Regions from separate parts of the Pseudomonas sp. NY15463 genome, predicted to be linked through region 2. Evidence: riboswitches for the same ligand, from Rfam matches in the RefSeq annotation. Region 2 holds a riboswitch; each other region holds the start of a gene.
What was found. A riboswitch is a leader RNA that binds a small molecule or an ion and turns the genes downstream of it on or off. The one in region 2 is predicted to bind cobalamin.
Positions count from the first base shown of each region.

Region 1: another riboswitch for cobalamin. It lies ahead of cobO (cob(I)yrinic acid a,c-diamide adenosyltransferase); the one in region 2 lies ahead of cobW (cobalamin biosynthesis protein CobW).
Region 3: another riboswitch for cobalamin. It lies ahead of ACNFIC_RS20215 (ABC transporter substrate-binding protein); the one in region 2 lies ahead of cobW (cobalamin biosynthesis protein CobW).

Region 1 covers NZ_JBLUQD010000010.1:52,783-63,195, forward strand. The annotation lists gene hda (DnaA regulatory inactivator Hda) at 1-387, shown strand, start outside; gene ACNFIC_RS22420 (C40 family peptidase) at 515-1,153, shown strand; gene ACNFIC_RS22425 (C40 family peptidase) at 1,299-1,832, shown strand; gene ACNFIC_RS22430 (hypothetical protein) at 1,961-2,539, opposite strand; cobalamin riboswitch at 2,687-2,907, shown strand; gene cobO (cob(I)yrinic acid a,c-diamide adenosyltransferase) at 3,018-3,629, shown strand; gene ACNFIC_RS22440 (cobyrinate a,c-diamide synthase) at 3,626-4,921, shown strand; gene bluB (5,6-dimethylbenzimidazole synthase) at 4,918-5,568, shown strand; gene cbiB (adenosylcobinamide-phosphate synthase CbiB) at 5,565-6,473, shown strand; gene cobD (threonine-phosphate decarboxylase CobD) at 6,466-7,458, shown strand; gene ACNFIC_RS22460 (cobyric acid synthase) at 7,455-8,915, shown strand; gene cobU (bifunctional adenosylcobinamide kinase/adenosylcobinamide-phosphate guanylyltransferase) at 8,908-9,429, shown strand; gene cobT (nicotinate-nucleotide--dimethylbenzimidazole phosphoribosyltransferase) at 9,426-10,413, shown strand, end outside.
Region 2 covers NZ_JBLUQD010000009.1:133,526-143,938, reverse strand. The annotation lists gene ACNFIC_RS22010 (transporter substrate-binding domain-containing protein) at 1-699, opposite strand, end outside; gene ACNFIC_RS22005 (response regulator transcription factor) at 704-1,318, opposite strand; gene ACNFIC_RS22000 (DUF1272 domain-containing protein) at 1,515-1,757, opposite strand; gene cobM (precorrin-4 C(11)-methyltransferase) at 1,823-2,575, opposite strand; gene ACNFIC_RS21990 (cobalamin biosynthesis protein) at 2,601-3,011, opposite strand; gene ACNFIC_RS21985 (CbtA family protein) at 3,011-3,706, opposite strand; gene ACNFIC_RS21980 (CbtB domain-containing protein) at 3,717-3,902, opposite strand; cobalamin riboswitch at 4,001-4,224, opposite strand; cobalamin riboswitch at 4,287-4,484, shown strand; gene cobW (cobalamin biosynthesis protein CobW) at 4,585-5,652, shown strand; gene cobN (cobaltochelatase subunit CobN) at 5,656-9,417, shown strand; gene ACNFIC_RS21965 (ATP-binding protein) at 9,420-10,413, shown strand, end outside.
Region 3 covers NZ_JBLUQD010000008.1:68,935-79,347, forward strand. The annotation lists gene katG (catalase/peroxidase HPI) at 1-1,330, opposite strand, end outside; gene ACNFIC_RS20200 (LysR family transcriptional regulator) at 1,615-2,523, shown strand; gene ACNFIC_RS20205 (ATPase) at 2,625-3,218, shown strand; gene ACNFIC_RS20210 (DUF1624 domain-containing protein) at 3,488-4,654, shown strand; cobalamin riboswitch at 4,751-4,948, shown strand; gene ACNFIC_RS20215 (ABC transporter substrate-binding protein) at 5,074-6,087, shown strand; gene ACNFIC_RS20220 (FecCD family ABC transporter permease) at 6,084-7,100, shown strand; gene ACNFIC_RS20225 (ABC transporter ATP-binding protein) at 7,097-7,885, shown strand; gene ACNFIC_RS20230 (pseudoazurin) at 7,903-8,337, shown strand; gene ACNFIC_RS20235 (OprD family porin) at 8,334-9,671, shown strand; gene ACNFIC_RS20240 (GNAT family N-acetyltransferase) at 9,960-10,413, opposite strand, start outside.

The DNA.
Region 1 (10,413 bases), on a different contig from region 2:
CACGTGATCGCCGGCAAGGCCGATTGGGAAGAGGCCATGTTCCACCTGTTCAATCGCCTGCGTGACAGTGGCAGGCGCCTGTTGCTAGCCGCCTCCAGCTCGCCGCGCGAGTTGCCGATCAAGCTGGCCGACCTCAAGTCACGGCTTACCCTGGCGTTGATTTTCCAGATGCGCGGCATGTCCGACGAGGACAAGCTGCGTGCCCTGCAACTGCGCGCCTCGCGTCGCGGCCTGCACCTGACCGACGAGGTCGGCCACTTCATCCTCACCCGTGGCACGCGCAGCATGAGCGCACTGTTCGACCTGCTCGAACGCCTCGATCAGGCCTCGTTGCAAGCCCAGCGTAAGCTGACCATTCCGTTTCTCAAGGAAACCCTGGGCTGGTAAGCCCTTGAAAACACGGCACCAGAGCGGAAAAACGCAAAAGTCACATGTTTTTCGATAAAATTTGCAAATGGTCACGATAGAGGGCATAGTTTCCACCTTCTAAAGGACTACAGACACGGTCGTGCCCATGCTGAAGCGCTTCGCACCCCTCGTGCCACTTGCACTTGCCACCCTGCTGTTCGGTTGCGCCTCCCAAGGTCCGGCCACTCAATCACAGGATCATCGCCTGGTCGCCGAGCAATCGGCCAAGATCAAGGCGCCCACCTCTTCCGTATTCACCGAGGAAGAGCTGGCTAATGAAGAAGACCTCGACGCCTTCTCCAGCAACAGCAAGCCTTATCAGCTTCCGGTGCTGGCCGACAGCATCCTCGAGCGTGGTATGTCGCTGATCGGTACCCGCTATCGCTTCGGCGGTACTTCCGAGAAGTCCGGCTTCGACTGCAGCGGTTTCATCGGCTACCTGTTCCGCGAAGAAGCAGGCATGAACCTGCCGCGCTCGACTCGCGAAATGATCAACGTCGATGCCCCCAAGGTCGCACGCAACAAGCTCAAGCCGGGTGACCTGCTGTTCTTCAGCACCAACGGCCGTGGTCGCGTCAGCCATGCCGGCATCTACCTGGGCGACAACCAGTTCATCCACTCCAGCAGCCGCCGCAGCGGTGGTGTGCGCATCGACAACCTGAGCGATCGCTACTGGAGCAAGACCTTCATCGAAGCCAAGCGCGCCCTGGCGATGGCCCCGAGCACCACGCTCTCGCGCAATTGATTTGATGTCAAAATGCTGTACCCTGCCACGGCGGCGTAGCTGAAAAGCTCGCCGCCGTGCGCATTTACAGAAAGCGTCTAATCTAATTTCTCAACTCTTTTCGCCTTCGGCTGCGGCCGGAGTATTCACGACAGGATGTTCGATCATGGCGATGTTGGCGCGTTTCGCATTGCTTTGGCTGGTGGCCCTGCTGGCGGCCTGTTCCAGCCATGTTCCGGCCCCGGCGCCGGTCTATCCTCCCGTCACCTTCAATCAGTCGCAACCGTCCTCGCCGGTGGCCGAAGATGTGCTGTTTCGCGCGATTGGTCTGGTGGGAACGCCCTATCGTTGGGGCGGTAATACCCCGGACTCGGGTTTCGACTGCAGCGGCCTGATCGGCTATGTGTACCGCGACGCCGCTGGCATCAGCTTGCCGCGCACCACCCGTGACATGATTGGCATGCGCGCGCCAAGCGTGGCGATCAATGCCCTGCAATCTGGCGATCTGGTGTTCTTCGCCACCAATGGCGGCGGGCAGGTGAGCCATGCTGGCATCTACGTAGGCGAAGGCCGTTTCGTGCACGCACCTTCTACCGGCGGCACGGTGCGTCTGGATTATCTGTCCAACAGCTATTGGTCGAAGGCTTACTTGCAAGCCAAGCGCGTGCTGCCTGCGGGGCATCTGGCGCAGAACCCATAAGTTTCCGCGCTTGCCAGGTGCTTCGGGCCTGGCAGATGAACCAGATCACGTAGCCCGTCGCTACCCGCCAAGGCCTGCGGTCGGCGCACGACACGCCGTTTTTGCGCAAGCCTGCGCGCGGTTTCCCTTCAGGCCTGCTTGAGCAGCAGCGCCACGCCGGGGAAGTATTGCCCCAATTCGTTGTGCAGCTTGCGATAGGCATAGGGGAAGTACCAGGCCACCGCGCAGGCACTGTGCTTGTGCAGGTCGTCGACCAGGTCTTGCAGTTCCTCGGGACTGGCGTGCTGGCCGGCTTTCCAGGGCGTGGCGAACAGCGCACCGGCCTTGAGTTGGCTGGCGTAGGCGATACATTTGGCCTGCAGGGACGTTTCCAGCAGTGCTGCGGACAGGTCCAGGCGGGCTAGGCGCGGCCAGCGTTGACCTGCATGCAGGTGAATCGTCGCCTCGGCGCTGCAGAGGGTCAGGTCGCAGCGGCCTTCGCGGTCGCCTTCATCACGCTGTTTCTTGCTGGTCGATTGCGGCAGTGCCACCAGTTCACCTTGCCAGGCGGCGGCGGCGAGCAAGCCCACGTTGGCCGTGGTGCCATGCCAGTAGGGCGCATCGTTATCGCCCTGGAACTGGTTGAAGCGGTCGATGCAGTCGACCCAACGTTCCAGTGCCGGGCGCAGGAATTCGAGGTTCGGGTTGTTGATGATTAGACCCTGCATGCAGCGCTCCTTGTTCTTGTTTTGATATTCGCCTAAGTGCTGGCTAAGTGATATCACTGCCCTCAGTGTGGCACAAGCCGGTAGATTGGCCATTGGTCCGGTTCAGTCGGGCCTTCGTTCATTGACGCTCCCGGTGCAACCCTCTAACCTTCGCCGCGTGTTTCAGGTGCCTCGCGAGCCTTGGCTTGGTGGGGTGAAACTGGGAAGCCGGTGTGCGCCTGCAAGGTGCGATTCCGGCGCTGCCCCCGCAACGGTAGGTGAGTCGAAGGCCGCGCAAGGCCACTGGGCCCTAGGCCCGGGAAGGCGCGCGGTCAGGGCCTGTGGCCCGCTCATGAGCCCGGAGACCGGCCTGCAACTGCCAACGGCATCACGGAGGGTGATGCGCGGTGCGATGTGGCCTGTGCCACGGCCCCTGCGCGTTCTCCGTTTGCCCGCCTTTCACCTGTCGCCGCCTGGCGCCAGACAGCGGAGACCCCTGATGAGCGAATCCCCCGAACGCGACGAACGTCACCTGGCGCGCATGCAGCGCAAGAAGGCGATCATCGACGAACGCATCGCCAATTCCCCCAACGAATGCGGCTTGTTGCTGGTACTGACCGGCAACGGCAAGGGCAAGAGCAGCTCGGCCTTCGGCATGCTCGCCCGCGCGCTCGGGCATGGCATGCAGTGCGGCGTGGTGCAGTTCATCAAGGGCCGCAACAGCACTGGCGAAGAGCTGTTCTTCCGCCGTTTCCCCGAGCAGGTGCGCTACCACGTGATGGGCGAGGGCTTTACCTGGGAGACCCAGGACCGTGCCCGTGACATCGCCGCCGCCGAAGCTGCCTGGGCCGTGTCGCGCCAGCTGTTGCAGGATGCCTCGGTACAGTTCGTGGTGCTCGATGAGCTGAACATCGCCCTCAAGCACGGCTACCTCGACCTTGACCAGGTACTGGCCGACATCCAGGCCCGCCCGCCGATGCAGCACGTGATCGTCACCGGCCGTGGGGCCAAGCCCGAAATGATCGAGATGGCCGACACCGTCACCGAGATGGGCATGCTCAAGCACGCTTTCCAGGCCGGTATCCGCGCGCAGAAGGGCGTTGAACTGTGAGTCAGCCGCGTCAATGCCCTGCGGTTCTGATCGCCGCCCCGGCCTCGGGCCAGGGCAAGACCACGGTCACTGCCGCCCTGGCGCGCCTGCACCGCAACCTCGGGCGCAAGGTGCGGGTGTTCAAGTGCGGGCCGGACTTCCTTGACCCGATGATCCTCGAACGTGCCAGTGGCGCACCGGTGTACCAACTCGACTTGTGGATGATCGGCGCTGACGAGAGCCGCCGCTTGCTCTGGGAGGCGGCCGAGGAGGCCGACCTGATCCTGATCGAAGGGGTGATGGGGCTGTTCGACGGCACCCCGTCCAGCGCGGACCTGGCCCGGCATTTCGGCGTGCCGGTGCTGGCGGTGATCGACGGCACGGCCATGGCCCAGACCTTTGGCGCCCTGGCCCTTGGCCTGGCGCGTTATCAGCCGGACTTGCCCTTTGCAGGGGTGCTGGCCAACCGCGTCGGGAGCTTGCGCCACGCACAGTTGCTCGAAGGTAGCCTGACTGAAGGCCTGCGCTGGTATGGCGGGTTGTCCCGCGAGCGCGGCATCGAACTGCCCAGCCGACACCTGGGGCTGGTGCAGGCCAGCGAGCTGAACGACCTTGACGCTCGCCTGGACGCCGCCGCCGAAGCCTTGGGCGCCAGCTGTGACGCAACGTTGCCTCCGCCGGTGAGCTTCGCTGCGCCCGCCCCCCTCAGCCACGCGGCATCATTGTCCGGCGTACGCATCGGCGTGGCCCGTGACGAAGCCTTCGCGTTTCTCTACGGCGCCAACCTCGACGTACTGCGTAGCCTTGGCGCGCAACTGGAATTCTTCTCGCCGCTGCACGACCGCGAGCTGCCGTTGGTAGACAGCCTGTACCTGCCTGGTGGCTACCCTGAACTGCATCACCGTGCACTGTCGGCCAACGCGCCGATGCTCGAAGCGATTCGCGCCCACCATGACCAGGACAAGCCACTGCTGGCAGAGTGCGGCGGCATGCTGTATCTACTCGACGCGCTGACCGATGTGGCCGGTGAACGTGCCGAACTGCTTGGTGTGCTGCCTGGTGAGGCAACCATGCAGAAGCGTTTGGCTGCCCTGGCGCTGCAAGCGGTCGAGTTGCCCGAAGGCACCCTGCGTGGGCACACCTACCACCACTCGCTGACCAGCACCGTGCTGGAGCCCATCGCTCGAGGCCTGAGCCCCAACGGTGGGCGAGGCAACGAGGCGGTCTATCGCCTGGGCCGGTTGACTGCCTCCTACGTGCACTTCTACTTCCCGTCCAATCCCGATGCGGCGGCGGCGCTGTTGCGACCATGAGCGATCACGCCTACAGCGAGGCCGAACGCGCGGCGATCTACCGGGCTATCGGCGAGCGCCGCGACATGCGCCACTTCGCCGGGGGGGAGGTGGCCCCCGCGCTGCTTGGCCGCCTACTGGCCGCTGCGCACCAGGCCCCCAGCGTGGGGCTGATGCAGCCGTGGCGCTTCATCCGCATCAGCCAGCGTGCGCTGCGCGAGCGCATCCAGGGTTTGGTGGAACAGGAGCGTGTGCTGACCGCCGAGGCGCTGGGCGAGCGTTCCGACGATTTCATGAAGCTCAAGGTCGAAGGTATCGGCGATTGCGCCGAGGTGCTGGTGGCCGCGCTCATGGACAACCGCGAGCCGCATATCTTTGGCCGGCGTACCTTGCCGGAAATGGATCTGGCTTCGCTATCCTGCGCGATCCAGAACCTGTGGTTGGCGGCCCGCGCCGAAGGGCTGGGCATGGGCTGGGTGTCGTTGTTCGACCCGCAGGCGCTGGCCGAGCTGCTGGGCATGCCTGCCGGGGCAAAACCCGTGGCGGTGTTGTGCCTGGGCCCGGTGATCGAGTTCTACCCGGCGCCGATGTTGGTGATGGAACACTGGGCCAAAGAGCGCCCCTTGAGTGAAATGCTGTACGAAAACCATTGGGGAGAACGGCCATGAGCGTGGCCCTGTTGACCGTTGCAGGTGTGGCCCTGGACGCGCTGCTCGGCGAGCCGAAACGACGCCACCCGCTGGTGGGGTTCGGCAACCTGGCCAAGCACCTCGAACGCCGATTGAACGCGGGCGGGCGCGGTTGGCGCAGCCATGGCGTCAGCGCCTGGTTCATCGCCGTGGTGCCACTGACGCTGGTCGCGCTGCTGCTGTCGTGGTTGCCGTATATCGGCTGGCTGGTCGATGTCCTGGCGCTGTATTGCGCCCTGGGCCTGCGCAGCCTGGGCGAGCATGTGCTGCCGGTGGCCCAGGCCCTGCGCCAGGGCGACCTGGATGAAGCTCGCCTGCGCGTGGGCTACCTGGTCAGTCGTGAAACCCGCGAGCTGGATGAGCCCGCTGTGGCCCGCGCGGCCACTGAATCGGTTCTGGAAAATGGCAGCGACGCGGTGTTCGCGGCGCTGTTCTGGTTCATCGTCGCAGGTGCGCCGGGCGTCGTGCTGTACCGCCTGAGCAATACCCTGGATGCAATGTGGGGCTATCGCAACCAACGTTTCGAACGCTTTGGCTGGTGCGCCGCGCGCATTGACGATGTGCTCAACTACCTGCCGGCAAGGCTCGTGGCGCTGACCTACGCGCTGCTCGGCAAGACCCGTCTGGCGCTGCGTTGCTGGCGCCAGCAAGGGCCGCTGTGGGACAGCCCCAACGCGGGCCCGGTGATGGCAGCCGGTGCCGGCGCGCTGGCCGTAGAGCTGGGCGGCCCTGCGGTGTACCACGGCGAGCTGCACGAGCGGCCACGCCTAGGCGAAGGACCGATGGCCGATGCCGACGCCATCGAGCGCGGCTGGAGTCTGGTGCAGCGCGGGGTCTGGCTGTGGCTGCTGGTGATCTGCCTGGGGGGCTATCTGAATGCTTGAACATGGCGGTCGTCTGCTGCGCGCGGTGCAGCAATACGGTATTGCCCGCGAGCACTGGCTGGACCTGTCCAGTGGCATCGCACCGTGGGCCTTCCCGATTGCGCCGATCCCACTGGACGCCTGGGCGCGCCTGCCGGAGGTCGAGGATGGTCTCGAACAGGCCGCTCGCACCTATTACGGTGCCACTCCACTGTTGGCGGTGGCCGGTTCCCAGGCGGCAATCCAGGCCCTGCCATACCTGCGGCCAGCCGGGCGTGTCGGGGTGCTGGCACCGTGCTACGCCGAGCACCCACATGCCTGGCAGCGCGCCGGTCATGCGTTGCTCGAACTGGACGAGCAGCAGGTCGAGGCGCAACTCGACAGCCTCGATGTGCTGCTGTTGGTCAATCCCAACAACCCCACTGGCCGCACGCTGCCGCGCGCGCGGCTGCTGGCCTGGCATGCGCGCCTGGCCGCGCGCGGCGGCTGGCTGCTGGTGGATGAAGCGTTCATGGACAACACCCCGGAGCATGGCATCGTCGATCAGGCCGGGCAGCCAGGGCTGATCGTGTTGCGTTCGTTCGGCAAGTTCTTCGGTTTGGCCGGGGTGCGCCTGGGCTTTGTTGCCGCCGAGCCTGCGCTGTTGCAGCGTTTGGCCGACGTGCTCGGCCCCTGGACCGTCAGCGGCCCGACCCGGGTGCTGGGCCAGGCCTGCTACGCCGATCAGCGCGAGCAGCAGGCGCAGATCGCACGCTGCGCCGCCGCCAGCCAGCGCCTGGCTGACCTGCTGAGCGCCAGTGGGTTGGCGCCGAGCGGTGGCTGCGCGCTGTTTCAATATGTGCGCAGCGAACGCGCCGCGCACCTGCATGATTTTCTCGCCCGTCGCGGCATTCTGGTGCGCATGTTCGAGCAGCCACAGGCCCTGCGTTTTGGCCTGGCTCCGAGCATGGCCGACGAGCAGCGCCTGGCCCAGGCCCTGGCGGACTACCACAAGGAAACCACATGACCACGCTCATGGTGCAAGGCACCACGTCCGATGCCGGCAAGAGCACCCTGGTGACCGCCCTGTGCCGGTGGCTGCTGCGCCAAGGCATTGCCGTGGTGCCGTTCAAACCGCAGAACATGGCACTTAACAGCGCGGTGACCGCCGACGGTGGCGAGATCGGCCGTGCCCAGGCCGTGCAGGCCCAAGCCTGCCGGCTGGCGCCGCACACCGACATGAACCCGGTGCTGCTCAAACCCAATAGCGACACCGGTGCCCAGGTGATCGTGCATGGCCGTGCCGTGACCAGCATGAACGCGGTGGCTTATCACGACTACAAGGCCATCGCCATGCAGGCGGTCCTGCAATCGCACACGCGCCTGTGCGAGGCGTATCAAGTGGTGATGGTAGAGGGCGCAGGCTCTCCGGCCGAGATCAACCTGCGTGCCGGCGACATCGCCAACATGGGCTTTGCCGAGGCGGTCGACTGCCCGGTGATCCTGGTGGCCGACATCAACCGCGGCGGGGTATTCGCCCACCTGGTTGGCACCCTTGAGCTGCTGTCACCCAGCGAGCAGGCGCGGGTCAAGGGTTTCGTCATCAACCGCTTCAGGGGCGATATCGCCTTGCTGCAACCGGGCCTGGACTGGCTGGAGCAACGCACCGGCAAGCCGGTACTGGGCGTGCTGCCGTTTGTTACCGACCTGCACCTGGAGGCCGAGGACGGTATCGACCGGCGCCAGGGCCAGAAGGGTGAACGGGTGCTCAAGGTGATCGTTCCGGTGTTGCCGCGTATCAGCAACCACACCGATTTCGATCCGCTACGCCTGCACCCGCAGGTTGATCTGCAGTTCATTGGCCCAGGTGAGCCGATTCCGCCTGCCGACCTGATCATCCTGCCGGGCTCCAAGAGTGTGCGCGGGGACCTGGCGCAACTGCGCGCGCGTGGCTGGGACAGCGCGATTGCCCGACACCTGCGTTACGGCGGCAAGTTGATCGGTATTTGTGGCGGCTTGCAGATGCTCGGTCGCGAGGTCTGCGATCCGCTGGGCCTGGAAGGGGCGGCCGGCAGCAGTGATGGCCTCGGGCTGCTGGACTACGTCACGGTGCTGGAAGCCGAGAAGCAACTGCGCAACGTGACCGGCACCCTCGAACTGGAGCAGGCAGCGGTGGTCGGCTATGAGATTCACGCGGGGGTCACCACAGGCCCTGCGCTTGCACAGCCTGCGCTGCAATTGGCCGATGGCCGTTGCGACGGCGCCATCAGCGATGACGGACAGATCCTTGCCACCTACCTGCATGGTCTGTTCGAAGGCAGCCAGTCGTGCGCGGCGCTGTTGCGCTGGGCAGGGCTCGCCGAGGTTCAGCCTGTCGACTACGAGGCCCTGCGCGAGCGCGATATCGAACGCCTAGCCGATCTCATCGAACAGCATCTGGACACCGCGCGCCTGCGCGAACTGTGTGGAGTCGCCCATGCGTAACCTGATCCTCGGCGGCGCCCGCTCGGGCAAGAGTCGCCTGGCTGAGCAACTGGCCGTGGCCAGCGGCCTGCCGGTCACCTACATTGCCACCAGCGCGCCGCAAGACAGCGAGATGAACGAGCGCGTGCGCCTGCACCGCGAGCGTCGTCCTGCCGAGTGGGGCCTGATCGAGGAACCGCTAGCCCTGGCCGCCGTGCTGCGTGCCCAGGCCGCTGAGCAGCGCTGCCTACTGGTGGACTGTCTGACCCTGTGGCTGACCAACCTGTTGATGCTCGACGACCCGCAGCGCCTGACCGAGGAGTGCGATGCGCTGCTCGATTGCCTTGAACAGTTGCCTGGCACGATCATCCTGGTCAGCAACGAAACCGGCCTGGGCGTGGTGCCCATGGGCGAGTTGACCCGCCGCTATGTCGATGCGGCGGGCCTCTTGCACCAGGCCGCTGCCGAACGCTGCCAGCGCGTGGTGCTGAGCGTGGCCGGCCTTCCTCTCATGCTCAAAGGACCCGCTCTATGACCCAGATGTGGTGGCTCGATGCCTGCCAACCCCTCGACACCGCCGCCATGGATCAGGCGCGTGCCCGTCAGCAGCAACTGACCAAGCCCGCTGGCTCCCTTGGCCAGCTCGAACGCTTGGCGATCCGCCTGGCGGGCTTGCAAGGCCTCGAACGTCCTCAGCTGGAACGGGTTGCCATCAGCATTTTTGCCGGTGACCACGGCGTGGTGGAGGAGGGGATCTCGGCCTATCCGCAGGCGGTGACCGGGCAGATGTTGCGCAACTTCGTCGGTGGTGGCGCGGCGATCAGTGTGCTGGCGCGTCAGCTGGGTGCCAGCCTGGAAGTAGTTGACCTCGGCACCATCGACCCGACGCTGGAGCTGCCGGGAGTGCACCACCTGCGCCTGGGCGCTGGCACCGCCAACTTCGCGCGCCAGCCGGCGATGCGCGAGGAGCAGTTGCTGGCCGCCCTGCAGGCCGGTCGCGACAGCGCCCTGCGCGCAGTGGCCAATGGTGCCCAGCTGTTCATCGGCGGTGAAATGGGGATCGGCAACACGACCGCCGCTGCGGCCCTGGCCAGCATCTTGCTTGAATGCCCGGCGCGTGAGCTGAGCGGGCCCGGCACAGGCCTGGACAGTGCCGGGGTACGGCACAAGGCCGAGGTGATCGAGCGCGCGCTTGTGCTGCATGGCCTGCGTGCCGATGCGCCGTTGCAGGCCTTGGGGTGTGTCGGAGGCTTCGAAATCGCTGCCTTGGCAGGCGCCTACCTGGCCTGCGCCCAGCATGGCGTGGCGGTGCTGGTGGACGGTTTCATCTGTAGCGTCGCTGCGTTGGTGGCGGTACGCCTGAACCCGGGGCTGGCACCCTGGCTGCTGTTCGCCCACCAGGGTGCCGAGCCTGGTCACAAGGCCTTGCTCGCAGCGCTCGAGGCTGAGCCATTGCTGGCGCTGGGTCTGCGCCTGGGGGAGGGCAGTGGCGCTGCCCTGGCCGTGCCGTTGCTGCGTT
Region 2 (10,413 bases):
AGCCATGACGAAGTGATCGATCCTGACCATTTCCTGATACCCCTTGCCGATCACGTAGTCGGTACTGATTGCATCGCCCAGGTAGGCATCGGCCTGGCCCAGCGCGACCGCCGCGACGGCCGATAGGGTCGAGCGATACAGGCTGAGGCGGGCGTCAGGGTAGAGCTGCTGTGCGGTTTCCAGGGGCAGGTAGTGATCGACCATGGCCAGGCGTACCCCGGACATGGCGCCGGGTTCGCGTAGCGACTGGCCCTGACGTGCAACGATCACTGGCAGGTCGTCGGCATAGGGCTGGCTCAGAGTCAGCTCCGCATCGGCAGCCTCGAACGCGTTCGAGGTGCCCAGCAGGTCGATCTCGCCGCGGTGCAACGCCGCGATGGCCAGGGCGCGGGTCGGGTAGCGCTTGATCTGGAACGAGACCCCGAGCTGCTCGCCGATCAGCCCGGCGTAGTCGGCGCTCAGCCCTTCGTAGTCCGCCTGGCTGGCGTTGATGTCGAAGGGCGGGTAATCAGGATGCGAGATGCCAAGGCGCAAATCGCCGTGGGTGGTCAGCCATGCCCGGTCAGGCAAGGTTAGATTCAGAGTGGACGCCGCGCTGTGCGAGCGTGCCAGCAAGTGGCGGCTTTCACTCGCAGTTTCGGCGTGCGCCCAAGGTATCAGCGCGACCAGCAGCAGGCAAAGCGCAGGCCCTTTGTACACTGGATCAGACCACTTTGTTGCGTTTGGCCAGATCGACCATCTCCACCAGCGACTCGGCCTTGAGCTTTTCCAGGATACGCCCACGGTAGGTGCTGATGGTCTTGGCACTGAGGTTCATCTGCTCGCCGATCAGCTTGTTGCATTGGCCGGCGCACAGCCTGCGCAACACCTCCATCTCGCGGTTTGACAGGCATTTGAGGCGTTCGCTTTCGCTTTCCAGGGAGTTACTGTTGACCGCCATTTGGGGAAAGGTCGAGTAGCCCTTGACCAGGGCCTTGAGGGCGAACACCAAAGCATCGAGGTCCTCGTCCTTGTTGACGAAGGCGCTGATGCCGGCATCCATGCAGCGGCGCACGTACAGGTCGGCAGGTTGGCCGGTCAAGGCCATGATCTTCGGGGGCGGCTCCAGCAGCTTGAGGCGCTTGATCACCTCCATGCCGTCAAGGTCCGGCAAGCCGATGTCGAGAATGACAACCTCGGCCCGGGTTTGCATCGCGAGGCTGGCTGCCTCCTTGCCTTTGCCGGTCTCGCCGACCACGGTGAACCGCTCACGCTCCAACAGCATGCGCACGGCAAGACGAACGATGTGATGGTCATCGACCAGCAGCACGGATGTCATGGTTAAACTCCTGTTCAAAAGTGCTCGCTTCCAGCCAACCAGCAGGCTCGGCCTGGGGCTGCAGAGCTGGGGGGAGCGCACATTACGGAGATTCAGGAGCCTTGGTAATAGGACAGTATAGGCGTGTTGAAAATACAACAGGGTTTTGTTGAAAAGGACTACAAGATGGCGTAGGACCGCCCTCGTGCTTCGAGACTCAAACGCAGGTGCTATGGGCCTTCACGACCCGTTGAGTGGAAGCAGGGTTATTCTGCAAGGCCTGGCCAACACGGGTCGGGCGGGGGCTCAGTTGGCCGGCGCAATTGGGGCAGCGGCCCTGAAGGCGCTCGACGGAGCAGTCTTGGCAGAACGTGCATTCGAACGAGCAGATGACTGCATCCGGGCTATCGGCCGGCAGGTCACGGTCACAACATTCACAGTTGGGGCGCAGTTCGAGCATGGTCATGGCCTCTGTCGGTAGGGGAGCACCAGTGTGCTACGTCGTAGCGTGATCGAGCAATCAGCTCAAGTGCCCGGGCGGTAAAGGTGGGCATGGCTGGCGCGGTACAGCGCCGAGTCGGCGAACGGCGCATCGCCCAGCACATGCCCGACCAGAATCAGCGCGGTACGCCGGAAGCCTTTGCGTGCGACGTGCTCGACGATATCTGCCAGGGTGCCTCTGGCCCAGTCCTGGTCGGGCCAGGTGGCGCGGTGCACCACGGCTATCGGACACTGCGCGCCGTAGTGCGGCAGCAGTTCCTCGACGATGCGCGCCAAGTTGCGAATGCCCAGGTGGATGGCCAGCGTGCTGCGGTGCCGGGCCAGGTCGGCAAGCTGTTCGCCGGCTGGCATCGGCGAGCTGTCGCCGTAGCGGGTGAGGATCACGGTCTGTGCTACATCCGGTAGCGTTAGTTCGCAGCCGAGCAGGGCTGCACTGGCCGCGGTGGCGGTGACTCCGGGGATGATCTGGTAGTCGATGCCCAGTTCGCGCAGGTGGCGAATCTGCTCGCCAATGGCACCGTACAAACTCGGATCGCCACTGTGCACCCGGGCCACGTCCTGGCCGTTGGCGTGGGCTTGGCGCATGGTCTCGATGATCTGCTCCAAGTGGAGTTCGGCGCTGTTGATCACATGGCTGGCGCTGTGGCCTTCGAGTACCGCCGGAGGGACCAGGGAGCCTGCATAGATGATCACCGGGCATTGGCGGATCAGGCGTTGGCCTTTGACCGTGATCAATTCCGGGTCGCCGGGGCCTGCGCCGATGAAGTAGACCGTCATGAAGGATCCTTGCAAAAAGTACGGATTATCCGCCGCAGGCCAGCGCTAGGGTTGCGCCACCCAAGACTTGGCGGGGCACATGTAGGCGTGGCTGTTGGGTCTGGCTGGCGGCCAAACACAATGCTGCGCTCTCGGCCACGCCCCAGCAACCGGTTTGGGCGAAGGCGGCGGCCGAACGCTGGCTGAGCAGTGGCTCGAAGGTCAGCAGGTGTCCTGCGTCGAAGCAGACAAGTGGCAGGTCCAGGTGCTCGGCCAAGGCTAGCAGCCCTGGCTCGCGGGCTTTGGCGTGGATGCTGGCGATACCGCGCAAGGCGCTGACGGGCAGGCCATGCCCGGCGAGGGTCCGGCGCAGCAGGGCGGCCAGGGTCTCTACCGGGCAGCCGCGACGGCAGCCAAAGCCCGCGAACAGCGCAGGCGGTTGTGTACAGGCCGCCATCAGGCTTGGCTGGAGCGGCGATACAGCCAGGCGCTGAGCAGGCCAAGGGCCAGCCAGAACGCGGCGTTGGTTAGCCAGGAAGCGACCTTGAACTGCGTTTCGAGCGCTTCGGGCGCCAGGCTTTCGTGCACGGGCGGCTGCGGTGCGCCGATCACGTGCGGGATCGCCAGCAGCGCCACGCCAAGCACCTTGAACAGCCAATGCCGGGCGAACACCAGCAGTGCCAGGCCTGCGGCCGTAGCGGCCGCAGTGCCGATCCACCAACTTTGGCGCAGCCCCAGATCGGCGGCGGCAGTGCCTGGCAGTTCCGGCGGCAGGCCCAGGGTCGGTGCCAGACAGAACACTGCAAAGCCGGCCAGGCCCCACCAAGCGCCCGTGCTGGTCCGGCCGGGGGCGCGCAAGCTATACAGGGCCACTAGGATCAGCGCGAACCCCACGGCAACCACCAGATTGCCACCGGTGGTGGACAGCACCCGTTGCCAGCCGTCTTCCGGCGCCCAGGCTTCGGCGCTGTGTTCATGTTCGTGGGTCGCAGTGGCATTGCCGTGTTCGTGGTGTTCGGTGACTGGTGCGGCGCTTTCGTAGGTTTCTGCCTGCAGAATCAGCGGGGCCACCCAGAAGCTCTGCAGCAACGTCAACAGCAGGGCGGCGAGCAGCCCGCTGAAACCCGCCGTGCGGGCAATGCGCATGATCATGCTGGGCTACTCAGTGGCAGGGGAATGCGGCGCTGTGGCGGGTGTCGTGAGCAGCGTTGTGTACCGCCTCGATGTGCGAGAAACCGGCGAAATATACCAGGCTCAGGCCCAGCAGGCAGGCGCCCACCGCGATGACCAGACGCTGGCTGAGGGTAACCGGGGTGGCGATGCTGTGTTTGGCACTGCTGATAGGCATGACGCGTTCCTCTGCTGCTTTTGTTTTGGCAACGGGCAAGCGCGGCGGCCCCGGGCGCGAAATGGCCCAGGGAGTACGACAGCGCCCGCCCACCGCGGGGTGTTGGTAGCACGCAAGGCCGGTCTCCGGGCTGGCGAGGTGGAGCCTGGCTCCAGCGTTGGCGTCACCTTCCCATGCCGGACTACTGGCACAGTGGATCAGACGCCTTGCTCGCTTACCGTTGCGGGGGCAGCACCGGCCTTGTCGGGCCTTTTCGATAGACGCACGACGCACCGGTTTCCCGTTTCACCCCCAAAGGGGCACCTTGACGCAAGGGCGCTAGCAAATCACGCGGCCGGACGTGCGTCAATCGTGTCGGGCGGTTGACCGTCGTGCGAGCACTGCGTAGCCTTGCCGGTTCGAGGTTCTCCGGCGCGCGCCGGAGCTAAGACGGGAACGCGGTAGAAGCCGCGGCTGCCCCCGCAACTGTAGGCACTCAAAGGTCTGGCACAGCCACTGCGCAGCGCGCGGGAAGGCGCCAGCCGGTCGGCTTTGGCCGGCACCGTGCAAGCCAGGAGACCTGCCTCGCGACGTTTTCGACATTCAACCGGGCGGGGTGATCCGGTGGCGAACGCGCCCGGCCGGCAACGCCCGTGGCTGTCGTACCGCTTGCCCGCGCCATAGCTGCCAAGGGCACTGCGACATGAAAACACTGGCCAAGCTTCCCGTCACCATCGTCACCGGCTTTCTCGGCTCGGGTAAAACCACGCTGCTGCGCCACATGCTCGACAACGCCCAGGGCCGCCGCATCGCGGTGATCGTCAATGAGTTCGGCGAGCTGGGCATCGACGGCGAAATCCTCAAGCAATGCAGCATCGGCTGCAGCGAAGAAGAAGCCAACGGCCGGGTTTACGAGCTGGCCAACGGCTGCCTGTGCTGCACCGTGCAGGAAGAGTTCTTCCCGGTGATGCGCGAACTGGTGGCACGCCGCGGCGACCTGGATCACATCCTCATCGAAACCAGCGGCCTGGCACTGCCCAAACCGCTGGTGCAGGCCTTCCAGTGGCCTGAAATCCGTAACGCCTGCACCGTCGATGCGGTGATCACCGTGGTCGACAGCCCAGCCGTGGCTGCCGGCACCTTCGCCGCCTACCCCGAGCAGGTGGATGCCCAGCGCAAGCTCGACCCCAACCTGGACCACGAATCGCCCCTGCATGAACTGTTCGCCGACCAACTGGCCAGCGCCGACCTGGTAGTGCTGAACAAAGCCGACCTGATCGACGCCGAGGGCTTGGCCAAGGTGCGTGCCGAGGTGGCCGAAGAGCTGCCGCCAGCGGTCAAGGTGATCGAAGCCAGCAGCGGTCGTCTGCCGCTGGACGTGCTGCTGGGCGTGGGCGCGCAGTCCGAGGCGCACATCGATGGTCGTCGCACCCACCACGACTCGCACCATGACGGCGATGAGCACGACGACCACGACCATGACGCCTTCGATTCCATTTCCATCGACCTGCCCGAGGCCGACGAAGGCCTGCTGCTCGAGGCCCTGAACCAATTGGTCACCGAGTTCGGCATCCTGCGCGCCAAGGGCTTCGCCGCCATCCCCGGCAAGCCGATGCGTCTGCTGATCCAGGGCGTGGGTACGCGTTTCGACAAGCACTTCGACCGCGCCTGGCGTCAGGATGAGCCGCGCATCACCCGTCTGGTACTGATTGGCCAGGATCTGGACGCCAATCAGCTGGAGGCGCGCTTGCGCCAGGCCCTGGGCGCCTGACCGATGCACCTGCTGCGGACCCAGCCCGGCGGCTTCGTGCCGGACGACAGCATCGCCGACCTCGGCCAGACCCCGGCAGAGCTGGTGATTCTCTGCAGCGGCGATTCGCACCTGGCACTGCTCGCCGATACCGCCGAGCAGTTGCCGGACGATTTCCCCAGCCTGCGTCTGGCCAACCCGATGCAGGTGCAGAACCACGCATCGGTCGACCTGTATGTCGACCAGGTGTTGCGCCATGCCAAGGTGATCCTGGTCTCCCTGCACGGCGGCGTGGGTTACTGGCGCTACGGTGTCGAGCAACTGGTGGAACTGGCCAGCCGTGGCGTGCACCTGATCCTGGTGCCCGGCGACGACCGCCCCGATCCCGAACTCACGGGGCTCGGCAGCGTGCGCGGCGAGCAGGCCGAGCGCCTCTGGCACTACCTGCGCCAGGGTGGCAAGGCGAACGCCGTCAACCTGTTCAACTGCCTGGCCAGCCAGTGGCTTGGACGTGACTACGCCTGGGATGAACCGCAGCCGTTGCCGCGCACGGCGGTGTACCACCCGGCCAGGCCCAGCGCGCAGCTACAGGACTGGTACGCCGAATGGAACCCACAATGGCCGGTGGCGCCGTTGTTGTTCTATCGCTCGCACTTGCAGGCAGCCAACACCGCGTTCATCGACGTGTTCTGCCAGCGTTTACAGGCCTGTGGCCTGAACCCGCTGCCGATTGCCGTGGCCAGTCTCAAGGAGGCCGGTTGCCTGGATCAGGTCGAGCAGTGGCTCGATGAGGTGCAGGCGCAGGTGGTGATCAACACCACAGGGTTCGCCTTGTCCAGCCCCGAGCGGCCCAACTTGCGTCCACTGCGTCGCGACGTACCGGTGCTGCAGGCAATCTGTGCCCAGGACAACCAGCCAGCCTGGGAGCAGAGCGAGCAGGGCCTGGGTGCCCGGGACCTGGCCATGCATATCGCCTTGCCGGAGCTGGACGGGCGCATCATCACCCGACCTGTGAGTTTCAAGGACCTGGCCTGGCGCAGCGAGCGCAGCCAGTCGGATGTCGTGTGTTACCGCGCGCATCCCGAACGCATGGATTTTGTCGCCGAGCTTGCCCGGCGCTGGGTGGTGCTACAGCGCCTGGACAATCAGGAAAAACGCGTGGCCCTGGTGCTGGCCAACTACCCGACTCGCGATGGGCGCATTGGCAACGGCGTAGGCCTGGACACTCCGGGCGCGGCGCTGAACATCCTCAACGCTCTGCAAGCCCAGGGCTATCCGGTGGCCGGTCTGCCGGACAGCGGCACGCAACTGATCCACCAGTTGCTGGGCGGAGTGACCAACGACCTGGACCACCTCGACCAGCGCCCCTGCGCCCAAAGCCTGAGCATGGCCGATTACCACGCCGCCTTCGCCGCCTTGCCTGAGGCCAACCAGCGCGCCGTACTCGAGCGCTGGGGCGCGCCTGAACAGGACCCGATGTATCGCGCCGGGCGCATGATGGTGGCGGGCCTGCGCTACGGCCTGACCTTCGTTGGCATCCAGCCAGCACGGGGCTATCAGGTCGATCACAGCGCGGTCTACCACGACCCGGACCTGGTGCCGCCGCACGGCTACCTCGCGTTTCATTTCTGGCTGCGCAACGGCTACGCTGCCGACGCGGTGATTCACGTGGGCAAGCATGGCAACCTCGAATGGTTACCGGGCAAGGGCGTTGGGCTGTCCAATCAATGCTGGCCGGACGCGCTGTTGGGGCCGCTGCCAAACATCTATCCGTTCATCGTCAACGATCCGGGCGAGGGCGCCCAAGCCAAGCGCCGTACCCAGGCGGTGATCATCGATCACCTGATGCCGCCGCTGACCCGCGCCGAATCCTATGGCCCGCTGCGCCATTTGGAGCAACTGGCCGACGAGTACTATGAAGCGCAGTTGCTCGACCCGCGCCGCGCGCGTGAGTTGCAGCGCGATATCCTCGAACTGGTCAAGGCCAACCATATCGACCGCGAGCTTGCGCTCGAAGGCCAGCTCGACGACGCGGCGGTCTGGCTGCCACGCCTGGACACCTACTTGTGCGACCTGAAAGAGTCGCAGATCCGCGATGGGCTGCACATTTTCGGTCAGTCGCCCGAGGGCCGTCTGCGCCGTGACACGCTGCTGGCGCTGTTGCGGGTCGAGCGCGGCGATGGCAAGGGCGGCAACGCCAGCCTGATCCGCAGCCTGGCCAAGGCGTTGGCGTTGGGCATCGACCCACTGGATTGTGACCTGGGTCTGCCGTGGGAGGGGCCGCGTCCGGCGATGCTGCAAGCACAGGACGCAGCGCTATGGCGTACTGCCGGTGACACCCGTGAGCGTCTGGAGCAACTGGCACTGGCGCTCATCGAACAGACCTTGGACGGTACGCTGGCACTGCCCACGCAGGAGGACTGGGAACCGGTGCGCCAGGTCTTGCAAGCGCTGGCCGAGCAGGTGGCGCCGCAACTGGATGCCTGTGGCGCTGCGGAAATCGAGGGTGTGCTGGCGGCACTGGCCGGGCGTTTCGTGTCCGCAGGGCCCAGCGGTGCCCCCAGCCGTGGACGCCTGGACGTACTGCCGACTGGGCGCAATTTCTACACGGTCGATGTGCGCAACCTGCCCACCACCACGGCCTGGCGCTTGGGTTGGGCGTCGGCCAACCTGATTCTGGAGCGCCATCTGCAAGACCACGGTGACCACCTGCGCCAGTTGGGCCTGTCGGTATGGGGCACTGCCACCATGCGCACCGGTGGCGACGACATCGCCCAGGCCATGGCGCTGATGGGCGTACGCCCGGTATGGGCCACTGGCAGCCAGCGGGTCGATGACTTCGAGATTTTGCCGTTGAGCCTGCTGGATCGCCCGCGCGTAGACGTCACCTTGCGGGTGTCGGGATTCTTCCGCGATGCCTTCGGCAATCTGATTCGCTTGTTCGATGCTGCCGTGCAGGCGGTAGCCGCGCTGGATGAGCCGGATGATCTGAACCCGCTTGCCGCGCGGGTACGCAGTGACCGCCAGGCCTTGCTCGATCAGGGCATGGATACCGAGCTGGCCATCCGTCAAGCCGGCTGGCGGGTATTTGGCGCCAAGCCCGGCGCCTACGGCGCAGGCGTGCAGAACGCCATCGACGGGCGCCTGTGGCACGGACGTGAGGATCTGGCCGAGGTCTACCTCAACCATGGCGGCTACGCCTACGGTGCCAGTGATGAAGGCACCCCCGCGCGTGAACGCTTCGCCCAGCGCCTGAGCCAGGTGCAGGCGGTGTTGCAGAACCAGGACAACCACGAGCACGACCTGCTCGACTCCAACGACTACTACCAGTTCCAGGGGGGCATGCTGGCCGCAGCCGAGACCTTGGCTGGCAGTTCTCGCGCCAGCTACCACGGCGACCACAGCCAGGCCGACCGGCCACGCATCCGTACCTTGAAGGAAGAACTCAACCGGGTGATCCGTGCCCGTGCGCTGAACCCCAAGTGGATCGACGGCGCCAAGCGCCATGGCTACAAAGGGGCGTTCGAAATGGCCGCGACAGTGGACAACCTGTTCGCCTTCGATGCCACCACGCACTTGATCGATGACCATCATTACCAAGGTCTGGCCGACGCCTACGTGCTCGACCCGGCAACCCGTGATTTTATGCGCGAACACAACCCCGAAGCCCTGCGCGACCTCACCGAACGTTTGCTGGAAGCCCAGCAGCGTGGTCTGTGGCAGCATCCGGGCGATTACCGCGAAAGCCTCGAACAACAGCTGCTCGACGGCGAGGAAGACTGCTGACCATGAGCGAACCCGTACAATTTCCCCTGGCCGCCGTTGTCGGCGCCGAGCCGCTGAAACTGGCGCTGTGCCTGACCGCCATCGACCCGAAGATTGGTGGTGTGCTGATCGAAGGCCCGCGCGGCATGGCCAAGAGCACCTTGGCCCGAGGCTTGGCTGACTTGTTGGGCGACGCACCGTTCGTCACTCTGCCGCTGGGGGCTACCGAGGAGCGCGTGGTGGGCACGCTGGACCTGGACGCCGCGCTGGGCCAGGGCCAGGCGCGTTTCTCGCCGGGGCTGCTGGCGCATGCCGATGGTGGCGTGCTGTACGTGGATGAAGTCAATTTGCTGCCCGACCCCTTGGTCGACCTGCTCCTGGATGTGGCCGCCAGCGGCACCCACCGCATCGAGCGTGATGGCATCTCCCACCGGCATTCGGCGCGTTTCGTGTTGATCGGCACCATGAACCCCGAAGAAGGCGAGCTGCGCCCGCAGTTACTCGACCGCTTCGGGCTCAATGTCGCCCTCGACGGCTTGCCAACGCCTGACGCACGGCAACAGATCATCCGTCGGCGGCTGGCGTTCGATAGCGACCCACAGGCGTTCTGTGCGCAATGGGCCCAGGCCCAGGGGGCGTTGCGCGAGCGCTGCCATGGCGCCCGCGAGCGCTTGGCTGCGATTGCCCTGGACGATCAAGCACTGGCGTTGATCACCGAGCGCTGCTATGCCGCGGGCGTCGACGGTTTGCGCGCCGACCTGGTCTGGCTGCGCGCCGCTCGTGCTCACGCCGCCTGGCGCGGTGCACCGGCCATCGGCGAAGAAGATATCGACGCGGTGGCCGAATTCGCCTTGCGTCATCGCCGTGGCGCCCAGGCCCCGCAACCGCAGGCGGCACCGCCACAACAGGCCGGACAAGCCGAGCCACGTCAAGGGCAGGGCGACTGGGGCGCGTTGCCGCCACAGCCGGTAGATGCTGGTGCGCGGCGCGAGGTGCCGAACTGGGCAAAAAAGCCCT
Region 3 (10,413 bases), on a different contig from region 2:
TTTCCGGGCCCAGGTAGCGCGCCAGCGGGCCCATGTCGCGGTGGATCAGCTTGTACCAGGCGCGGGCGAAGGCGTCGGCGAGCTGCTCGGGGTTATCCTTGAAGCGCTTGGCGATGGGACCATAGATCGGGTCGAAACGCAGCGCCAGGTCCGAGGTCAGCATCATTGGCGCGTGCTTCTTCGACGGGTCGTGGGCATCCGGCACGGTGCCGGCGCCCTTGCCATCCTTGGGCCGCCACTGGTGCGCACCGGCTGGGCTCTTGGTCAGCTCCCACTCGAAGTTGAACAGGTTGTTGAGGTACTCGTTGCTCCAGCGGGTTGGGGTCGAGGTCCAGGTCACCTCCAGGCCGCTGGTGATGGTGTCGCCACCCTTGCCGCTGCCGAACGTGTTGGCCCAGCCAAAGCCCTGCAGCTCAAGGCCCGCCGCTTCCGGTTCAGGCCCGACGTTGTCGGCGGGGCCGGCGCCGTGGGTCTTGCCGAAGGCGTGGCCACCGGCAATCAAAGCCACGGTTTCTTCATCGTTCATGGCCATGCGGCCGAAGGTGTCGCGGATATCCTTACCCGAGGCCACCGGATCCGGGTTGCCTTCCGGGCCTTCGGGGTTGACGTAGATCAGGCCCATCTGCACGGCGGCCAGCGGGTTTTCCAGGTTGCGCTCACCGGCCAAGGTGCGGCTCTGCTCCTCACCATGCTTGGCCGGCTCCGCTACCAGATCGCCCTGGCCGGGCGGCTGGGCCTTGCCGTAACGGGTGTCGCCGCCCAGCCAGACTTTTTCCGAGCCCCAGTACACGTCCTCGTCCGGTTCCCACACATCTGCGCGCCCGCCCGAGAAACCGAAGGTCTTGAAGCCCATGGACTCCAGAGCCACGTTGCCGGTGAGTACGATCAGGTCAGCCCAGGAGATCTTGTTGCCGTACTTCTGCTTGATCGGCCACAGCAGGCGCCGGGCTTTGTCCAGGCTGACGTTGTCCGGCCAGCTGTTGAGCGGCGCGAAACGCTGCTGACCAGACCCCGCGCCGCCTCGCCCGTCGCCGATGCGGTAGGTGCCGGCACTGTGCCAGGCCATGCGGATGAACAGCGGACCATAATGACCGAAGTCGGCAGGCCACCAGTCCTGGGAATCGGTCATCAGGGCCGTGAGGTCTTGCTTGAGGGCCTGGAAATCGAGGCTCTTGAACGCTTTGGCATAGTCGAAACCCGGATCCATCGGGTCGGACTTGCTGGAGTGCTGGTGAAGGATCTTCAGGTTGAGCTGGTCAGGCCACCAGTCACGGTTACTGGTGCCGCCACCGGCGGTTTGATGGAACGGGCATTTCGATTCGTTCGACATCTGCTTGTACCTTTTGGGTCGGGTCTGCTCATCAGGTGTCGTCGGTCTGAACCGACAAGCGGGTTTGCCAAAATCTCAGGACAGCGCTGGCTGGGTCTTGCACCCAGGTGCTCAAGCGCCAGACACATCGGCATTTCACGGGGCCACGGAAAGACTAGCCGAGCTTGGCCAGAGGTCTAATAGAGCCGCTATTGAGTGCCGATAGCCTGCGCACATCGGTACAAGCCAGGCGCGGCCGATCTGTGCTTGAATCGAGAGTCTTACTCCGTCCAAGGCCCCTGTGCATGAACCGCAACGACCTGCGCCGCGTCGACATGAACCTGTTGGTGGTGTTCGAAGCCCTGATGCTCGAACGCAACCTGACCCGCGTGGGCGAAAAGCTGTTCATCACCCAACCTACGGTGAGCGCTGCCCTGGCGCGCCTGCGCGACCTGTTCGACGACCCGTTGCTGATCCGCAACGGCCGGGCCATGGAGCCCACGCCCCGAGCCATGCAGATTTTCCACGAACTGGGCCCGGCCATGGACGTAATTTCCGCGGCAATCAGCCGTGCCAAGGCCTTCGACCCGGCTAGCAGCTGCAATGTGTTCCGTCTGGGCCTGTCGGATGATGCCGAGTTCGGCCTGTTCCCTGCCCTGCTCGAAGCGTTACGCCGTGAAGCGCCGCAAATCAGCGTGGTGGTGCGCCGCGCCAACTTTCTATTAATGCCGGGGCTGCTGGCCAGCGGCGAAATCTCAGTGGGTGTCAGCTACACCACCGACCTGCCGGCCAACGCCAAGCGCCGCAAGCTACGCGACATTGGCGTACGGGTGCTGCGCGCCGACGACCGGCCAGGGCCGCTGACCCTCGACGAATACTGCAACCGCCCTCACGTGATGGTGTCGTTTTCTGGCGACATGAGCGGCAACATCGACCTGGACCTGGCGCGCATAGGCCGCTGCCGCAAGGTGGTGTTGGCGGTGCCACAGTTCGGCAGTCTGCGGGCACTGCTGCGCAACACCGAGATGATCGCCACCGTCCCCGACTACGCCGCCTGTGCCCTGGCCGACGACGGCAGCTTGCGGGCAGACCCTGCGCCGTTCGAGATCAGCGAAGCGGAGCTGTCGATGGCCTGGAGCAGCGCCCACGACAACGACCCCGCCGAACGCTGGCTGCGTGAGCGTATCCTGCACTTCATGAGCAGTGCCCGCTGAATCATCGATCCTGTCGATAGCGACCATGCCTGCCATCGAGTTCCGTCGATGGCCGCAGACGACGAAGATAGCGCCATTGGATCTTCGACGAGGCACTCACCATGAAAACCGGCATGCTCGCCGCCCTGCTGGCCCTGTTCGCGACGCTCACAGGCTGCACCAGCCCTTCGACCAGCCAGGGGCACTTCTACTCAGCCACGGAACTGTCCAGCGTGTCCCTCAGCCATGGCCAGCATGTGGCAGTGTTGCTAGGCCGCAACGCCGCCGCCACCCTGGACTACCTACAGCGCCACCACGACGCCGCCGCACCGGCTAATGGCCAGGCCACCCCGGTGGCGACCCTGGGCGGTAACCAGGCGTACAACTGGCTGGCCAACTCCCTGGCCCAGCAGTTCGCCGAGGTGACGTTCTACGAAGACCTCGACACCCTGCTGGCCGACCGCCCCGATGTGATCGTGCTACTGGACACCCAGAGCCGCGTGGCGAGTGGCCCTGGCGGCGATATCCAGGCCAGTGTGGTCGCGCGATTCTTCGACGAGCAATTGACGTATATCGGGCGTGCCGAAGGCGTGGCGCGCCAGGCGGCGCAAGGCGCCACGGTGCTGCGCCAACTGGACGCCGTACAGGCGGTGCAGGCCGACGCGCTAAAACAGTTCGATGCGTCACTGCACCGGCTGATGCAAGGAGCCGCCTGAGCCGCGCACCGACTGAAGACGCCAGCCAGCATCCTCGCACTGGCGCAACGGCAGCGGTGAGCTGCCGCCCGAGCAGCGCCGGTAATCACCTGCGAACAGGCGGTTACTGCGTCTGCAAGCCCTGCGTATGCACAACATAACCGGCGCTGCCCCCCACGAACACCGCGAAGCAGCACGCATGCAGTGTCAGAAAGCACTATCCCAGAATGAATAAATAGTTATAAGATAACGTTTCATTTGACATCCATTCCTGCCTGCGACCTTTCCAGATGACAAGCGCTTCAGCCACCCCCACCCTGCTTACCCAGCGCCTGCAGAGCATCGACGCCCTGCGTGGCCTGGTGATCCTGTTCATGCTGCTCGACCACGTACGTGAGACCTTCTTCCTGCATCGCCAGGTCAACGACCCGATGAACGTCGACATCACCGAACCCAGCCTGTTCGCCAGCCGCACCCTGGCACACCTGTGCGCGCCGGTGTTCGTGCTGCTGACCGGCCTGTCGGCATGGCTGTATGGCGAGAAGCACCAAGGCCGGGGCGATGTCTCGGCGTTCCTGTTCAAGCGCGGGCTGTTCCTAGTGGCGCTGGAGTTCACCCTGGTGAATTTCGCCTGGACCTTCCAACTGCCACCCAGCGTGATCTACATGCAGGTGATCTGGGCCATCGGCGTGAGCATGATCGCCCTGTCACTGCTAGTGTGGCTGCCGCGTGCGGCGCTGGTGCTGCTGGGGGTCGCGATTGTCGCTGGGCATAACCTGCTCGATGGCCTGCACTTTGGCCCGGACTCGGCAATGCACGTGCCGTGGGCCATCCTGCATGACCGCGGCTGGCTGGAGGTATCCGACAGCCTGCGCCTACGCACTTCTTATCCGGTACTGCCGTGGATCGGGGTGATCACACTCGGTTATGCCCTGGGGCCGTGGTTCGGCCGCAACAGCCAGGCCTGCGTGCGTCAACGGCGCCTGCTGCTGGTCGGGGCTGGCGCGCTGTTGGGCTTTGCGGTGCTGCGTGCGTTCAATGGCTATGGTGAAGCGCCATGGCACAGCTACCCGTCATTCACCCAGACCCTGATGAGCGTGTTCAACGTCACCAAGTACCCACCTTCGCTGCTGTTCCTGAGCCTGACTCTGGGCTGCGGCCTGCTGTTGCTACGCGGCTTCGAGCGTGCAGGCACTGCACGCTGGATTGGCGTGCTGGCGGTATTCGGCGCCGCGCCGATGTTCTTCTACCTGCTGCACCTGTATGTGCTGAAGGTACTGTACGTGGCCTGCGTGGCACTGTTCGGGCTCAACCAAGGCGAGTACTTCGGCTTCAACGGCATCGCGGCGGTATGGCTCGCAGCAGTGCTGCTGGCCATCGCGCTGTACCTGCCGGTGCGCGCATTCGCCCGCCTGAAAGCCCGGCGCCGCGATATTGCCTGGCTCAAGTACCTTTGAAGACGCGCTGCGCGCTTCAAGTGGCTAGCTACGCTGCAAGAAAACACGCAACCGCTCTACTTGCAGCTTGCCGCTTGTAGCTTGCCACTCAAGGGGTCTACCATGCCCACCGCCGGTTTCCACACGGAATTAATAGGGAACTCCCGGGCCGCCCAGTGCGTGCCCAAGGGAACTGCCCCCGCAACTGTAGGTGCCGAGCCCGTGCCATCGATGCCACTGGAGACTCATCCGGGAAGGCTGGCGCAGGGCCTGGACGCACCAGTCAGGAGACCTGCCGGCATACATTCACCAACCGGCGGGGTGTCCGGGATGGCCATCTCCACCCCTTGCGGGTGCTGCCTGTCGACCTGTGCGCCAGGCCCGGCGATGCCTGTCCGTGCGCTCATTCCGTGCACCGTTCGATAGGAGATCGCCCGACCATGCTGCCCCGTTTAGCCACCCTGCTCGCCAGCCTTTCGCTGGCAAGCGTCGCTCAGGCCGCGGCCACTCAATACCCGCTCAGCGTCGACAACTGCGGCCTCGTGCAGACCTTCACCCAAGCGCCCGAGCGTGCGGTGACCATCGGCCAGGCCGGCACCGAAATACTCTACGCACTGGGCCTGGGCGACAAGCTGGCCGGCACTTCGCTGTGGTTCAACAACGTGCTGCCCGAGTTCGCCGCGCAGAATGCCAAGGTGCCACGTCTGGCCGACAACGATCCTAGCTTCGAGGCGGTAGTGGGCAAACGCCCGCAGTTAGTGACAGTGCAGTTCGAATGGATGGTCGGCGCCCAGGGCGTGGTGGCGACCCGCGAGCAGTTCAGCGAGCTGAAGATCCCGACCTATCTGCTGCCCAGCGACTGCGAGGGCAAGGACAACCTGGTGGGCGCCGACGGCACCCGCCTGCAGCCGTTCCAGGTCGACACCCTCTACAAGAGCGTTAGCCAGCTGGCCGAGATCTTCGATGTACAAGACCGCGGCGATGCGCTCAATGCCACGCTCAAGGGCCAGTTGGCCCACGCACAGCAGCAACTGGCCGGCAAGGACCTGTCCGGCACCAGCGCGCTGTTCTGGTTCTCCAGCGCCGACCTTGAGATGGACCCGTACGTGGCCGGTCGCCAGGGCGTGGCCGACTTCATGCTACAGACCCTGGGCGTGCGCAACGTTGTCGAGTCCAACGAAGAATGGCCGACCGTAGGCTGGGAAACCTTGGTAAAGGCCAACCCGACCTGGGTGATCATCGCCCGCATGGACCGCCGCCGCTTCCCCGCCGACGACTACCAGAAGAAGCTCGACTTCCTGCGTAACGACCCGGTGGCCAAGCACATGGACGCGGTCAAGCACGGCCGGGTGATCGTGCTCGACGCCGACGCCATGCAGGCCGGCATTCGCCTGTTCCGTGGCCTGGAGCGTTTGTCCGACGCTTTTGCCAGTGGTAAAGCCCCGCAATCATGAACCGTTTGCTACCCCTGAGCCTCGCAACCCTGATCGCCCTGCTAATGGCCCTGCTGGCCGGTATCGCCATCGGTGAAACCCGCCTGGGCGCCGAGCTTGTGTGGCAGGTGCTGGGCAACCACCTGTGGCAAGCCGGACATGTGCTCGACCCGATCGACGCCGGCATCGTGTGGAACTACCGCCTGCCGCGCACCCTGGTGGCGGCGGCCTGTGGCGCAGGCCTGGCCACCTGCGGGGTGATCCTCCAGGCGCTGTTGCGCAACCCATTGGCCGAGCCGTACCTGCTGGGGCTGTCGGCCGGTGCCTCCACCGGCGCTGTGGCAGTGGGCCTGCTGGGTTTGGGCGGCGCGGCATTATCGCTGTCCGGCGGCGCGTTCATCGGCGCCCTGGTGGCGTTCGGCCTGGTACTGGTGCTGGCGCGTGCCAGCGGCAGCAGCCAGAACAACGCCCAAGTGATCCTTGCGGGGATCGCCGGCTCGCAGTTGTTCACCGCGCTCACGGCGTTCCTGATCACCAAGTCGGCCACCGCCGAGCAGGCGCGCGGCATCATGTTCTGGCTGTTGGGTAACCTCAGCGGCGTGCGCTGGCCGTCGGTGTGGCAGGCGCTGCCGGTGGCCTTGCTGGGGCTGGGCGTTTGCCTGTGGCATCGGCGAGCACTGGACGCCTTCACCTTTGGCGCCGATTCGGCCGCCTCGCTGGGGGTACCGGTGCGCCGTACGCAGTTGCTGTTGATCAGTTGCGCAGCGCTAGTCACCGCCGTGATGGTCTCGATCGTCGGCGCCATCGGCTTCGTGGGGTTGGTGATTCCGCATGCCCTGCGCCTGCTGCTGGGCACCGGCCACAGCCGCCTGTTACCCGCCAGTGCGCTCGGCGGCGCACTGTTCCTGATCCTCGCCGACATTCTCTCGCGCACCCTGATCACCGGCCAGGTGATCCCGGTGGGCGTGGTCACCGCGCTGATCGGTGCGCCAGTGTTCGCGCTGATCCTGATCAGCCGCCGGGGGCGCCCATGACCGCCATGAACCTCTGCGCGCAGGCCCCGTTGAGCTGCCAAGGCCTCAGCCTGCGTCTGGCCGGCCGCGACGTGCTGCGGGGTATCGACCTCAGCGTGAACCCCGGTGAAACCTTGGGCCTGGTCGGCCCCAACGGCTCGGGCAAGTCGACTCTGCTCAAGCTGCTCGCCGGCCTGCGAGCGCCCAGCAGCGGCAGCGTACAGTTGCTCGGCGAGTCGCTGGCGAAGCTCCCGCGTCGGCGCATCGCCCAGTGCCTGGCGCTGGTCGAGCAGCAGGCCGATACCCTCGACAGCATCAGCGTGTTCGACGCCGTAGCCTTGGGCCGAACCCCGTGGCTGTCAGCCCTGACACCGTTCGGCAAGGCGGACCGAATCATCGTCGAACAGGCCTTGGCCGATGTCGACGCCACTCATTTGGCCGCGCGGCTATGGCGCGAGTTGTCCGGTGGCGAGCGCCAACGCGTGCACATCGCCCGCGCCCTGGCCCAACGCCCGCAGTTGTTGCTGCTGGACGAGCCAACCAACCACCTGGATATCCAGCACCAGTTGAGCCTGCTGCAGCAGGTGCAGGCCTTGCCAGTGACTACCGTGGTAGCCCTGCACGACCTCAACCAGGCTCTCACCTGTGATCGCCTGGCTGTGCTCGACCAGGGCCGTCTGGTCGCCCTCGGCGCCCCCGAAGCGGTGCTCACGCCCGAATGCTTGCTGCGTACCTTCGGCGTGCACGCCCACTACCTCACCGACCCTTACGATGGCGCGCGCATCCTGCGCTTTCGCGCCCCCTGAACCAGGACGTTCCGCCCATGCTGCCCCGCACCGCCGCCCTGCTGCTCGCCACGTTGCTGGCCACCCCCGTCGCCTACGCTGAGGTGCATGAGGTGAAGATGCTCAACCGTGGCGCCGATGGCGCCATGCTCTATGAGCCTGATCACCTGCACATTGCCCAAGGCGACACGGTGCGTTTCCTGCCAACCCAGGCCGGGCACAACGCCGCCAGCCTGCCTGAGTTACTCCCGGCCGGGGCCCGCGCGTTCAAGAGCAAGCTCAACCAAACCTTCGAGCACACCTTCGACGTCCCTGGTTTGTACGGCATCCAGTGCATCCCGCACCTGGCCATGGGCATGGTGATGCTGATTCAGGTCGGCGAGCGCAGCCACACGGCCCTGCCCGACACCCTTCCGGCCCGCGCCAAGGCACGTCTGGCGGCGCAGCTGCAACAACTGAAGGCCGGCCAATGACGCGCCTGTTCATCGCCCTGCCCTTGCTTGGACTGAGCCCGCTGGCGCTGGCCGAATCTGCGCAATCCCAGGCCAATGGTTTTATCGAGGACAGCACCTGGGGCCTGCTCAACCGTATGCTCTTCGATCAGCGCGACTACCGCCACGGCGGGCGCAACAGCGGCGCCCGCAACGCCTACAAGCCGCGCAGCGAGCGCAATGGCATGGCCGAAGAATGGGGCTACGGCCTGATGGGCACGTTCAGCTCGGGCTTCACCCAAGGCCTGGTCGGCGTCGGTGTCGATGCCCACGCCTACCTGGGGGGCAAGCTCGACAGCGGCGGCGGCCGCGCTGGCAAGGCCCGGCTGCTGAGCCTGGACAACCAAGGCCACCCCAAGGACGACTACAGTCGTGGCGGCGCAGCGGTGAAGTTGCGCGTGTCCAACACCGTGCTGTCGTATGGCGAGCAACGGGTCAAGACCCCGGTGTTCAGTTCCTCCGACAGCCGCCTGCTGCCCGAGACCTTCACCGGCTGGTTCCTCACTAGCAGCGAAATCGACACGCTCAAGCTAGTGGCTGGCCACTTCACCGAGAACGCCGACCGTAACGCCTCGAGCCACGACCAGGGCTTCGTGGTGAACTACTCCAACGGCCGCCAGGGCACTGCCTTCGACCTGGCCGGCGCGGTGTGGAACCCCAGCGCGAACGTCAGTTCCAGCCTGTACACCTCGCGCTATGCAGACACCTGGAACCAGCACTACCTGGGCAGCACCCTGAGCCACGCCATCGATGCACAGCGCAGCCTCAGCCTCGACTTGAACCTGTACCGCACCACCGACACCGGCAAGGCTTTGTCCGGGCGCATCGACAACACCACCTGGAGCCTGGTCGGCCGCTACGCCCAAGGGCCCCACGCCTTCAGCCTGGGCTGGCAGCAGGTGGATGGCAACACACCGTTCGACTACGTCAGCCGCGGTGCGATCTATATCGCCAACGCCGTGCAGATGTCCGACTTCAATGCGCCGAACGAGAAGTCGTGGCAGGCGCGCTATGACCTGAACATGGGTGCATATGGCATCCCGGGGTTGAACCTGACGGCGCTGTACGTGCGCGGCTTCGCTATCGACGGCAGCCACGTCGACCCTAAAGGTGGGTACGCGTACCTGGGCTACGGGAAGGATGGCAAGCACTGGGAGCGCGACCTTGAAGCACGCTACGTGGTGCAGGCCGGCAAGGCCAAGGGGTTGGCGTTTTCGCTCAGGCACAACGTACACCGTGGGGATACGGCGCAGGCCGAGCTGGATGGCGATCAGATCAGACTAGCGGTGGAGTATCCGCTTACCGGTGGGCTCTAAAAAGCTGTCCTTCTAAGCTGACACCGTCCCCTGTAGGAGCGGCCTTGCCGGGGTGCCGGACCGGCCGGAAAGGGCTGCGCAGCAGCCCCGACGATCTTGCATGAGACTGAGATCCGGGGGCTGCTGCGCAGCCCATCGCGACGCAAGGCCGCTCCTACAGGGGCAGCGTGGATTCAAGCTTTGCGCAGTCCTGTGGGTGCGGGCTTGCCCGCGAAATTGGCGACGCGGTACATGGCACCGGCTTTGCCGGTGTTCGCGGCACGAGGCAGCTCCAGGAGCCGCGTGGATTCAGGCGTTGCGCAGCCCTGCGAGCCCATCGAGCTGCATATGCGTGGTCCGCCAGACCGGGTCGGGCTCGATGTCGACGATCTCGAACCCTTGGCGCTCCCAGAAGCGAATCGCCCCCGCCAGGAATGGGTGGGTATGCAGGTACAGGCACTCCACACCAGCCCCTTGCGCATGCGCGCGAAGCGCTGCGAACAAGGCACCAGCCAGGCCATGACGGCGATACTCGGGGCTGACGAACAGGCGCACGATTTCCACGGTGTTACGGGCCTGATAGTCGAGCTGGGGGAAGCGGTGGTCATACGGCAGGTAGCCCACGCCTGCGATCAACCGGCCCTGGTCGTGGGCCACCAGAAAGTGCCCATCCCCCTCAATGAAGGTTTCGCAAAAGCGCGCCAGGTCCCGCGGCAGCGGTGAATCGGCGAGTATCGGGAAAAGCTGCCGGCGCGCGTTATCG